Regions from separate parts of the Edaphobacter sp. FHG110511_03 genome, predicted to be linked through region 1. Evidence: riboswitches for the same ligand, from Rfam matches in the RefSeq annotation. Region 1 holds a riboswitch; each other region holds the start of a gene.
What was found. A riboswitch is a leader RNA that binds a small molecule or an ion and turns the genes downstream of it on or off. The one in region 1 is predicted to bind cobalamin.
Positions count from the first base shown of each region.

Region 1 (3,085 bases):
CGAGTCGAGCGCCATTGAGAAGCCATCGCTAGCATAGAAGGTATTATTCACCTGCGTCAGGTTGGTGATGGGAACACCCATGACGAATGTAGGGAACGTGACGTTCTCAACTCCTTCGAATTGCGCGGCCTGCACAAAGATACCGGAGGTTCCCGCTCCTGTAGTAAAACCCTGCGACGCAAGCGTGACGCCAAGACCTCCTTTCGGCTGACCAATCACGTTCGCATACCGAAGATAGCCCGCATTGAACTCATTCACCGAATTCGCACCGACGACTTTCGTATCCGAGAAGGAGAACAGCTGTGCGCGACCGATGGTGAGAGCGTCAAAGCCTGGGATTGAGGCTCCGCCCTGCGCGCCAGGATAGGGGTTGTCGAGCGTGTAGTCGTCCGCGAAGTAGTATCCCGAGATCCGGCCAAGGCGGGTGTCAGCGTCGAGTCGGAACGAACCTTTGTCATCCCGATTTGTCTGCGCGAAGGCTGAGCTGGAAAACTGTGTCGCATTTACGTTGGGCTTGGGAATGTACTGCAGAAGAGATCGGCCAGGCGCTGACCAGGCAGCTTGCGGTATAACCCCGCCTGGAAAGACGCTGCCGTAGGCCTCGCCAGAGGATACGGCGTAACCAAGTTTTTGAGAAAGCAGCGAGGCTAGATAAGGGCCGCTTACATTGCCGGTAAGCTCCCCGGCAAAGTTGCCAGAGCGCTCGTCCAGGGTCGGCACCGAGATGTTACCTGCGGAGACGCCTTGTGTCTTGCGAGTTCCCTGATAGTCGGAAAAGAAGAGGAGATTAGCTCGCATAATAGGACCGCCAACCGGTCCGCCGAGTGCGACGCCGAACTGATCTTGCTTAAATTCCGGGCGAGTGAGATCAAAGTACCCTCTCGCGTCGAGCGCCGTATTACGGAAGAACTCGAAAACCTTTCCATGAAGTTGGCCGCTACCCGATTTGGTCACAACCGTGACCATGCCTCCGTTGTAGTTGCCATACTCCGGATCGAAGTTGTTGGTCAAAACTCGGAATTGTTCAATAGAGTCGAGGTCTGGGACGACTGAGGTTCCTCCGTTCATGTGCTCCCGGACATCTACACCGTTCACTATGAAGCCGTTGGAGGATTCCCTCTGACCGTTGATCGACACGTTCCCAGGAGAGATGCCACCTGTAACTCCTGCCATAATGACAGCGTTCGGAAGCAACGTTGAGATGGGTGAAACCCCAGGCTGGATCGAAAGCAGATCGGTGTAGCTTCTTCCGTTTAGCGGTAGCGCTGTCATCTGATCACGCGAGACGACCTCTCCAAGATGAGTTGCCGCAGTTTCAACCTGAATACCCGTCTCGGTGCTAACTGTCACAGTATCGGATAAATTACCGATCGTGAGAACTACATCCACGCGGATAACCGAGTCGGTGTCCACGTTTAGGTTGGTTTTTCGTTGCGGAGAGAACCCGTCCACGGAGATAGTCAAATCGTAGTGTCCGATCGATAGGTTCGGAAAGGAATAGAGACCCTGAGCGTTTGTTACAGTCTGGTAGGTTGTCTGTTGGCCGGTATTTGACCAGCTTGAGACCTGCTCCATGGACAACCGCACCACTGGGGTCGGTCACCATGCCTGAGATGCTTCCACCAGTTGCTGCCGAAAGTCTAACTGTCAGAGTAAGGCAGAAGAGAAAGCTGATGGATGCGAGAACTCGCCGGGCTAAACCGAATGAGACCTCGAACTTCAAGAACCGCATATGCACCTCAAATCGCAGGAACGACGAGGCAGGATGGCTCCGGATAGATGAGCGATCAGCCCCGTTTCCTCGCGGGGTAGAATCACAAAACTCATCTCAGGTAGGTCTCCTGACTTACAGGCAAGCTTATGCTGCCAGCTCTAAAAACTTTCGCCTTCCCCGATCATCGAGTGGCTTGTGAAAGTCCGTTCCTGATTACAGTGGCGGGACCGTGCCGGACTTGCACCGGCTTCCCTGTTATGTCCTTGCGGACACCCAAGATGCGTTATTCATCCTAGGCTATCACGATTACAATTGCGGTCTTGTCGACAGAGAGTTGCGTTGCACTAGCATCTCTCATCGCGAATCAATCGATCCAATTGCGCACGACACGGAGCGGATGGAAATGTGGAAATCACAAAGCCGATTTCGCAAATCTCCACCGCACGACGACGAGGCTATACTGACATTTCTAATTTCAGGTTCGAGCTAATGCCTCTTCGTTTTATGCATGCACGTGATGGCTCTGGAGCCAATGAGGTTGGCGCGTGAGGCCGGCGGATCAAAACCCTGTTCATGATGCCTACTATTAATGGCTACGAGGCAACGCAGGACTGTGGCCTATTGCGCCTACGGAATCATCCCGCAATCAAACATTTTGTTTGCAATCGGCGCGGCGATCTTGTTGATGAAGGTGGTCCGTAGTTGTGGATCGCTCTTCAGGAATGCGATGGCCTTCTGCTCTTCCGCAGACGGTTGCGTCTTTGCCGCCTTTTGCTCTTTCAACTGCGCGCAGGGAGTAGTCTCGTACTTCTGAATCACTTTTGCTGCTACTTTATCCAGAATCGGGTGCTGTTCCTGAGCGAGCATTCCGCTGGTATGAGCCGATGCGAACGTCAAAACCACAAGAACCGCGATGCTGAGGAAATGAATGAGCTTCACCATACAGTTCACCTTTTTCATTTGAATTTTTGAAGATGTCCGTGGCCCCAGCAGGTCGGTTAACTCGCTCCTTCAGTCAAAGTTTAACCTGAACCTTGTGGCATACACATTAGGCGCGAAGAGGTTCCTTGGCAAGCCTCAGTTTCGCGCTACCGTGATCGTGGATATCCAGTGCAAGCATTTGAGGAGGGCTCCGCAACGAGTCTACTCTCTCACTTTGAGGACGCTTATCAGACGATGGCCCTCGTCGAAGCACCCAATACTTCAAACAAGAAGCACGCGGATCCGGTCTCGTACACGGAATAGACTTTGCTCAAAGAGAGCCTATACGGGTTCGATTTGTACTTCACCATATAGCCTTCTGTGCCCATCAAGAAAAAGCACCCATGTATTTACTCTGTCTTGCTCTTGATGAAGGGCTCGTAACGGCGT
Region 1 covers NZ_JBZYWL010000001.1:11,471-14,555, forward strand. The annotation lists gene AC5S26_RS00040 (carboxypeptidase-like regulatory domain-containing protein) at 1-1,575, opposite strand, end outside; cobalamin riboswitch at 1,815-2,006, opposite strand; gene AC5S26_RS00045 (hypothetical protein) at 2,342-2,656, opposite strand.

Region 2 (3,085 bases), on a different contig from region 1:
CGAGCACCGAGAAGGCGATCCAATTGGCAATAAGAACCGTGATGATCCCGGCGAGGGCCCGGCGCGGCAAAGCCGGCGCGGCCGATGGCTTCAGAGGGATAAAGATCGCGGCGATCGCGCATACGACCGGAACGTACATGTTCATATGCGTTGCGAGGTGCAGGAACCGATGCCACAGCGAGAGCAGGATGCGGAGCGGCTCGAGGTTGGCAGTGGCGTTGTAGCGCAAGAACTCAGGATTGCCGAAGATAAACCCGGTTTGATGGCGATGATAGGCATACCACGCGACCAGTGGAATCAGTGGAGAGAGAAGCGATACCAGCCAAAGCAGATGCGAGCGTCGTTGCGATGGATTGTGCGAACGAAGAAGGAGGACGGCCTCAAACCCTGCGAGTGCGAGCGGAGTAACGATGGCCGTCTCCTTCGAAAGCGCGGCGAAAGAGAAGAGTCCAGAGGCCAGGATCTGATTCTCGGCGCCGGGCTCGAAATAAAGGGCCAGGCCCCACAGGGTGAAGGCGGCAGCGAAGATATCGGCGTGAGCCAGCGTGCTTTGCGCGAACCAGACAGGGTAGAGCGCGGTCAGGGTGACGGTGGCGATTGCGGCGGGGGTGTTGCGAAGGGATTTTGCGAGGTGAAAGACCGCGACCAGCGCCGTAGCCGTAATCATGACGACCAGCGTGCGGGTTCCACTGACGACGAATCCGGAGAGGTGCCACCATGCAGCCAGCAGGATGGAAGGCAGAGGAGGATGCGCGTTGGAGAGCGTGGTCTGGGGGATCAACGAGCCGGTGCGAAAGAAATCCCACGCGGCCGGGATGTAGTAACCGGCTTCGTCCCAGAAGTAAGGCAGGCGAAGCAGCGTAAGGTGACTGAGGTAAACCGCAGCGAAGAAGAGAGGAAAGAGCAGTCCTGTAGGAAGCTCGGCAGGAGCGCGGCGAGAGTCTGGAGAGGATCGCACGCGTGTTTTATTAATGGACGGGACCGCCGACCTGGGGGACCTGTTGATCGAGAGCGATGGCGCCAAAGGTCTGCTCATACTGCGCGAGGTTGTGGCCGAGCACATTGAGCAAAGCTTTGGCCTGTTGCGGGCTCAGGTAAATACCCTGAAAGTTCTTCACGGTAAGCTCGTCAGGAGTGTCCTGGCTCATGGTCCCGAAGACCAACAGGAAGTCCCACACCGACATGCGAACCTGAACGCTGTTGGCATAGCCCTCGCGATAATCCGGGGTGGTGGAGAGATTGAGCTTCGGCTCCGCATTCGGTTTCGGCTGATTCATGAGTCACTTTCTAAAAAAGAGTTGGTGCGAAAGGGGGGACTTGAATCCCCACGGATTACCCCGCCAGATCCGTCTGCTTGGTGCAAAAGGCTTGGCTGCATCGTAACGCTCAATCAGTATAAGCGGGAACAAGCGACCATCGGGCACGAATTAGGCACATCCATTCCGTAATTTCCTCGACCTCCAGGACGGGCTCTGATTGACGCTCATCAGTCGCCATGTTATTTCTTGAAAGTTCTCAGGTGCCCGCAAGGGCTTAATAGGGAAGTCCGGTGAAAGACCGGCGCGGTCCCGCCACTGTGAGCGAGGGAAGCCATTCGTAATACCACTCAGCAATTGCTGGGGAAGGTGAATGGCCAGCAAAGAATCGCAACCTCGAAGCCAGGAAACCTGCCGAGAATGTTGTACGACTTACCTGCGGAGAACAGGAAGAATGCGATTCGTTATCCCCACCCGACGTCTCAATTCGATCGTCTCTGCTCGCAAAGTCTACAGCCATTCCAGCTGGAGGCTATACAGTGAGCATCCCCCGCAACACAATTAATGTTCTCCCCCTGGATTCTTACCGATATGCACTCGATCTTTTCGTCCGAGTCTTCGGCAAGCCAAAACTTCAAAGTAATGGCCATCAAATTGGGACAAGACTGTGCAAAATTGTGGGTCTACGACGTCCCATGGCTATCATTTTCTTAATAGCGCTTGCCGTCCTGCCAGTGTGTGCTCAACAAACCATGCGTGTTTCTGGCACAGTACGCGACAACCAAGGCCTGGGCCTACTGGCGACAGTGCAACTCATAACTTCGGGAGGCACACAGAAGGCCACGACCGAGAACAATGGAAACTTCGCATTCGACAATGTGACGAAGAGGCACTCTGAACTTCTGGTTGAAGCGGATGGCTTCGAAAGCGTAACTCGCCCCATTGATCTAGAGAGGGAGTCTTCTCAGATCGAGATTCGTTTGGCCCCGAAGAGTGTCTCAACTGAAATCTCCGTTACGGCTACCGAGACCAAGGCAACCGCTTCAAACATGGATGTGCCTAACAATGAAATTCCTGCTCAGGTGAGCACGATTCCATCCACGCTACTTCGCGAACAAGGTGTGAACGACCTCGTTACGGCGCTAAGGAATGTCTCTGGTGTAACGGCGCAAAAGATCTATGGAGTTTACGAGTACTACACGGTTCGCGGGTTCAATACGGGCGGCTCAGACGCGGTCGTAGTTCTTTCAGATGGAATGCGGCTCGAAGGTAATCGGCTAAACACTCAGCTGAATAGTGTGCGCAGTGTCGAGGTCTTGAAGGGACCAGCTTCGATTTTGTATGGCTCAGGTGCTCTTGGCGGCGCGATTAATATCATTCACAAAAAGCCACAGGCGATTCCCACTTTTGATTTGGTCTATCGGGGCGGAAGCTACGGTACAAACCAAGTGGCCGGAGGTGCAGCAGGAAGACTCTTCGGCCTAGATCCGCTTTTATATCGTGTAGATGCCAGTTTCGAAAATAGCGGCGGTTGGAGAAACAATGGAGCGAAGCGCATTAATGTATCGCCGACGATGACCTGGCTGATAGGTAACCGAGCGCAGTTTACTGTTTCCGAATTCCTTAATCGCGATCGATTCAAAACCGATGCCGGTGTCCCGGCGCAAGTCCTCAACATTCCTGGCTTCAAACTCAGCACAAGCTTCGACACGCCGCAGGATTTCGAATTAGGCACTGACGCGCTGACACAGACACGCGTCAATGTGAACCTGTCAGAGAGATGGCAGTTCCGGGATAACTTTGCGCTTCGAATATTCGACGACCAGTAT
Region 2 covers NZ_JBZYWL010000008.1:96,211-99,295, reverse strand. The annotation lists gene AC5S26_RS25800 (ArnT family glycosyltransferase) at 1-958, opposite strand, end outside; gene AC5S26_RS25795 (DUF3467 domain-containing protein) at 969-1,277, opposite strand; cobalamin riboswitch at 1,500-1,689, shown strand; gene AC5S26_RS25790 (TonB-dependent receptor domain-containing protein) at 1,952-3,085, shown strand, end outside.
Region 2: another riboswitch for cobalamin. It lies ahead of AC5S26_RS25790 (TonB-dependent receptor domain-containing protein); the one in region 1 lies ahead of AC5S26_RS00040 (carboxypeptidase-like regulatory domain-containing protein).

Region 3 (3,085 bases), on a different contig from region 1:
GCCAGGTGGCGCAGGACGAGATCAGGCAGGGCTATGTAAAGTATGTTCTGCCCCAGCGCCCCGCGACTTCAAATCCGCAGCTGCACTAGGGCCTGACTCCCTTCGACACGCGATAGCATAGATCTATGGCAGGAGAAGCTGAGCAGCAGTTGCGGGCCTATGTCGAGTACCTGCGCGACCTGGGTGTGTACGATCTTTATCGTCGAGGGGAGCCTGTCGTCGAGGCGGATTTGGCTTCGGTGACGGCGGTTGCTGAAACCGTTGCGGCTCCGGCGAGAGAGATTAACGCGGCGGTGGCACAGCCATCCCGTCCGCAGCCTGTGGCAACCGTTCCCAGGGAGCCGGTCGCTGTACCTGCCCCGCCCAAGAGAGAGTTTTCGGAGCCTGAGATTCCCAAGTTAGTAAGTTTCGACAATCTTGCGCCTCTGCCTGAGGTGCGCCTCGCAGCCGCCCAGAAGCCCAGCGCACTAGAGGCGATCCGCGAAGATATCGGCGACTGTACGCGGTGCCCGCTGGCCTATGCCGGGCGGCGCAAGATCGTATTCGCCGACGGAGACCCGAACGCTCGCCTGATGTTCGTGGGCGAGGGCCCAGGGGCGGACGAGGACACACAGGGGCTTCCGTTTGTCGGCAAGGCGGGTCAGCTTCTGAACAACATGATCTCCGCGATGGGACTGAAGCGTGAGCAGGTTTATATCGCGAATATCGTGAAGTGCAGGCCGCCGGGCAACCGCGTTCCGGAGCCGGTGGAGGCAAATACCTGCTCGCAATTTCTCCTGAGGCAGATTGATGTGGTGCAGCCCGAGATCATCGTTGCGCTGGGCTCAACTGCGGCGACTTACCTGCTTGGGGTGAAGCAATCGCTGAGCGGGCTGCGCGGCCGTTGGCATGGCTGCCGTGGCGCAAAACTCGTCGTGACCTACCACCCAGCCTTTCTGCTCCGGGATCCGCGCCAGAAGGGCGAGGCCTGGAAGGATCTTCAGATGGTCATGAAAGAGCTAGGATTGAAGGCCCAGGCGAAGGCATGATTTTTTGACTTCATCCTCATCCATACCGCACACTGGAAATACGCTGTAGCTTTCGGCCCGGCACCTCTATGCTCGTGTGGGCCGTTTAACTCCACCTTGTACCGCAACGAAATGCTCGGGAAGCGCGGTGAGAGTCCGCCACTGCCCCGCAACTGTGATTCGCGCACGCTCGCACTTTCGCGAATGTGAATACTGTCTGGCTCACTCCCACTGACAAATCCTCGGGAAGGGAATAGCCGCAACCGGCAGAATGAAACGCGACAGTCAGGAGACCGGTTCCGTTGTCGCACACCAGCCACGTTTCCGACGGGGGAACGAGGAGTTAATCTTCATGCACGCACCCGCGCGTTCGTTTGCGGCTTCACACGTCTTCCGCCTGCTCTCCGTTCTGGCGATTCTTTCCTTCGTCACGCTCTCCTCCCAGGCAGTCATTGTTCGCGGAACCGTTACCGATCCGCTTGGAGCTGCTGTTGCCGGGGCACGGGTTCAGTTGATCCAGGGCAAGAACGTGGCCGGCTCCGGTCTCAGCGCTGCCGATGGCTCGTTCGAGATTCGCAGCACCGGCTCCGGCCGCTTTCTCCTGCTCACCTCTGCGGCTACCTTCACGCCAGGCATCGGGCAGAGCTTCTACGGTGGACGTACCGACGTCGTCAACCGCAACGTGACCCTCGAGATCGCCGCGGTCACCGCGCAGATCACCGTTACCGCCACCGGAATCCCCACGCCCATCCAGCAGGCAAGTTCGGCCATCAACCTCGTCCCGTTTTCCGCGCTGCAAACACGCGTGGGCGTTGTCGACGACCTGCGCCAGTCTCCAGGTGTCACTGCCGTGCAGACGGGGCAGTACGGCGGCGTCGGATCGCTCTTCGTGCGCGGCGGAAACTCCGACGCCAATAAAGTGATGATCGACGGCGTTACCTCGGAGGATATCGGCGGCCGCTTCGACTTCGGCACCGTCTCCTCCACCGCTCTCGATGGCTTCGAGCTGTATCGCGGACCCAACAGCGTTCTCTATGGTTCGGACGCCGGCGCCTCCGTGGTCAACTTCACCACGCCCCGCGGAGCCACCCTGCGTCCTATCCTCAACTACACGGGAGACGCGGGAAACTTTCACACCTGGCGCAACGAGGTCACCGTAGGCGGAGCGCATAGCCGCCTCGATTACTATGGAGCCTTCTCGCGCTTCGACTCCTCGAACGCTCTGCCGTTATATCGGTATCACGCGTCGACCAGTGCGGCCAATATCGGCTACAACATCACTGCCAATACGCCTCTGCGCTTCACCATCCGCAATGCCGTCTCGGCAACAGGTGTTCCCAACGCGCACGATTTCTTTGGAATCTCAGCGGTGGGCAAGCAGGCTGACCAGGACCTGTACTCCGGCGCTACGATCGAGAACCGTTTCCACAACTGGCATAACCTTGTTCGCTATGGCATCGCCCGGAAACGCGAACAGCTGGTCCAGTTCTACCCGGTGGGTGAGTTGCTGACTTACGACCAGTTTGGAGACGTGGCCTACTTCGGCAATGCGGTCACGATTCGCGGAGCCAACGGCTACTCTGCTTCCGGGCGCGCCGCCATCAATTACCCCGGAGCTTACCCAGCGCCTAACGATCTCGCTTCGTTGCGCGATGAGCTTTACTTCCAGTCGGACTACACCTTCTCGCCACACTTCATCGGCCTCTTCGGCTTCCGGTATGAGGACGAGCGCGGCTCCTCCAACAGCTCTTTCAGCTTCGACAAGACGAAGCGGACCAACTTCCAGTACACGCTCCAGTTTCAGGGCGACCTCTTCAATCGGATCTTCTACTCCCTTGGCGGAGCCATCGAACGCAATGATCTGTATGGCACAGCAGGCACGCCCCGCTTCGGTCTCGCCTGGGTGCCGGTACGTCCCGGCAACGGATTTCTTCATGGAACCAAACTCCGCGCCAACGCAGCCACCGGTGTTCAGGAGCCTTCGCTTTCGAACGAGTTCAACTCACTCTACACACAACTGTCAGATGCCGGAGCGGCTGACCTGATTGCTGCTTACAACGTGAAGCCGATCCAGGCGC
Region 3 covers NZ_JBZYWL010000004.1:619,152-622,236, forward strand. The annotation lists gene rpoZ (DNA-directed RNA polymerase subunit omega) at 1-89, shown strand, start outside; gene AC5S26_RS19440 (uracil-DNA glycosylase) at 126-1,028, shown strand; cobalamin riboswitch at 1,121-1,323, shown strand; gene AC5S26_RS19445 (TonB-dependent receptor) at 1,360-3,085, shown strand, end outside.
Region 3: another riboswitch for cobalamin. It lies ahead of AC5S26_RS19445 (TonB-dependent receptor); the one in region 1 lies ahead of AC5S26_RS00040 (carboxypeptidase-like regulatory domain-containing protein).

Region 4 (3,085 bases), on a different contig from region 1:
GGCCTCGGACCACATCCCTAGCTGCTTCAGCTCCTGGACGAGGTAGCGGTTGATCTGCATGAACTCCCCCGAAAGCGTCTCCCGCTTGAACAGATTGGAGATCTGAGGCTCGATGCACTCGTAGCACCCCGCGATGGAGGCGATCGTTGCCGTTGGAGCAATCGCAATCATCAGCGAGTTCCGAAGCCCTGTCTTGCGAATGCGCTCCCGCAGCTGCTCCCAGCGCTCACCGTTCTCGGGCGTCCCACCCCACAGGTCGAATTGAAACTCCCCCTGCGCGGCGCGAGACTCCGCGAACGCCGCATGCGGTCCGTTCTGCTCAGCCAGCTCGCAGGAGACGGTCAGGGCATGGAAGTAGACCTCTTCCTGGATCTTTGCCGACAGTCTTCTCGCCTCCGGCGAATCGAACGCAATTCGCAGCTGGAAGAAGACATCCTGCAGGCCCATCACTCCAAGCCCCACGGGACGCCAGCGGCTGTTTGCCACTGCCGCCTGGGAGACGGGGTAGTAGTTGATGTCGATCACCCGATCCAGCATCGGCACAGCGTGGCGCACCGTAGCAGCCAGCTTCTCGAAATCGAACACCCCTTCGTTTACATGCCGGGCGAGATTGATCGAGCCTAGATTGCACACCGCTGTCTCCGCCGAAGAAGTCACCTCCGTGATCTCCGTGCAGAGATTCGAAAGGTGAACGACATTCTCAGGCCTTCCGGTCTGATTGCACTTCCGATTGCACGCATCTTTGAAGACCATCCATCCATTTCCAGTCTCGGCCAGCGTGCGCATCATGCGCGCATAAAGATCACGCGCCTTCACCTGCCTCACATATTTCTTCTGCTCTTCAGCCTGCTCATACGCCCGGTCGAAGTCTTCCCCGTACAAATCCGGAAATTGTGGTACGACTTTGGGGTCGAACAACGACCACACTCCATCCTCATCCACGCGCCGCATGAACAAGTCGGGAATCCAGTTCGCTAGATTCAGGTTGTAGGTCCTTCGTGCCTGATCGCCGGTGTTGTCGCGCATCTCGAGGAACGACTCCACATCGGCATGCCACGGCTCCAGATAGACGCAGCAGGCCCCCTTGCGCTTGCCGCCCTGGTTTACAGCTGCCACCGAGGCATCCAGCGTGCGCAGCCACGGCACAATCCCATTCGACAGGCCATTCGTCGCCCAAATCAGCGAGCCCTCCGAGCGTACCCGGTGAAAGGCCAGCCCGATACCGCCGGAAAACTTCGACAGCAGCGCAATCTGCTTGTAGGCGTCATAGATCGACTCCAGCGAGTCCTTCGGCGAATCCAGCAGATAGCACGACGACATCTGCGAATGTTTCGTTCCGCTGTTGAACAAGGTCGGCGAGCTCGGCAGATAATCGTGCGAGGCCAGCAGACGATAAAAATCCACTGCCTCTCCCACCCGCGTCGACAGGCCCGCCGACACCCTCATAAAGAAGTACTGAGGCGTCTCAATCACCTGCCGCGTGATGGGATGGCGCAGAAGATAGCGATCGTAGACCGTGCGAAGTCCGAAGTACTCGAATCGATCGGAGAAGCGATCGTCAATCGCGCTGTTCAGCTTGCGCGCATTGCCTGCGACAAACTCCGCCGCATCCTTCGAAACCACTCCTTCGCGATGGCCAACTTCTATCGACTGCGAGAACGAATAGATATTCTGCCCCGCAACCTCCTTCTCAATGGTCGCCAGCAACAGACGCGCTGCCAGCCGGGAGTATTCCGGCTCCTCTGCAATCAACGCCGCCGCTGTCTGGATCGAGATCGAGTCCAGCTCACGAGTCGAGGCCCCGTCAAACAACCCGCCAATCGTTTTGCTCGCAACGCGAATCGCGTCCACATGTGCCAGCCCCTGGCAGCATCGCTGCACGGCTCGCACAATCTTGTTCACATCCACTGGCTCAAGCGCGCCACTTCGTTTGCGCACCTGCATCTGTGGAATCGATTCGGCCGAGGGAAAGTTCGGGTCCAGTTCTGTCAGCGTCGCTTGTGCCGCCATGGGGAGTCTCCTCTTGCCCAGAGCGGAGGAAGCGGAGGACGTCTGCACAAACCGGACGCGGCCACCGCACCTTCCCCTCGAAGGCGTGTGAAATTCGTGCCTTTCGGCACGCGCTTCCGGCAGGTCTTCGGACTCTGCAGGCTCCCTACTTGCTTCGGCTTCCCAGCTTTTCAGCCAGTGCCATATCGAAGCGTTCGTTCCTGCTTACCGCTGCGGGGCAGTTCCGGATTCGCACCGGATTCCCTTTTCAGTCCTGACCACGAGGGCCAGAACACCGTGAAGTTCACTCACTATAACAAGGGCTATACGGCGGGTCAACGTCTATATATTGGGGCCATCATGTGGAAATGAGGAAGAAACTCTAGCCGCGCCGCACGCAGCGAAAGCCCATGTTGCTGGTCGAGCTGTCCGGCGTATTCCTGGTTCTGGCGGCCACGCGATAGCGATTGCAGTAGCTCGCATGGCAAAGAAAGCTGCCTCCCTTGGTGACCTTTTCCGTGCCACGCACCGGGCCTCTCGGGTTAGTCGTCTCATGCTTTGGATGGTTAACCCCAAACCAGTCCTGGGTCCACTCCCACACATTTCCGACCATGGAGTAAAGACCATATCCGTTTGGAGGAAACGCCCTGACCGGGCACGATCCCGCATATCCATCTTCCGCCGTATCCTGCGAAGGAAACTCTCCCTGCCATACGTTGCAAAGGTGTTTGCCTTCGGGTTCAAGTTCGTCTCCCCACGGAAACAGCCTCTGCTCCAACCCGCCGCGAGCAGCGTATTCCCACTCTGCTTCCGTAGGCAGCTGTTTGCCCGCCCACGCGGCATAAGCCTCTGCGTCCGAGTAGGAGACATGAACCACAGGATGATCCTCACGGCCGCGAAGATGACTGCCTGGGCCCTCCGGAGCATCCCACTTCGCTTTGTATACCTTGCACCACCACTGCGCCTGGGCGACAGTGTCTGCGACAAGCTGCTTGAAACGCTCTTTGGGAATATGTGCCCAGAAGACGAAGGACCAGTCGTATCGCTCCGCCTCGGTGATATATCCCGTGGCCTGGATGAACTCTGCGTACTGCGC
Region 4 covers NZ_JBZYWL010000005.1:78,558-81,642, forward strand. The annotation lists gene AC5S26_RS20075 (ribonucleoside-diphosphate reductase subunit alpha) at 1-2,010, opposite strand, end outside; cobalamin riboswitch at 2,112-2,305, opposite strand; gene AC5S26_RS20080 (formylglycine-generating enzyme family protein) at 2,372-3,085, opposite strand, start outside.
Region 4: another riboswitch for cobalamin. It lies ahead of AC5S26_RS20075 (ribonucleoside-diphosphate reductase subunit alpha); the one in region 1 lies ahead of AC5S26_RS00040 (carboxypeptidase-like regulatory domain-containing protein).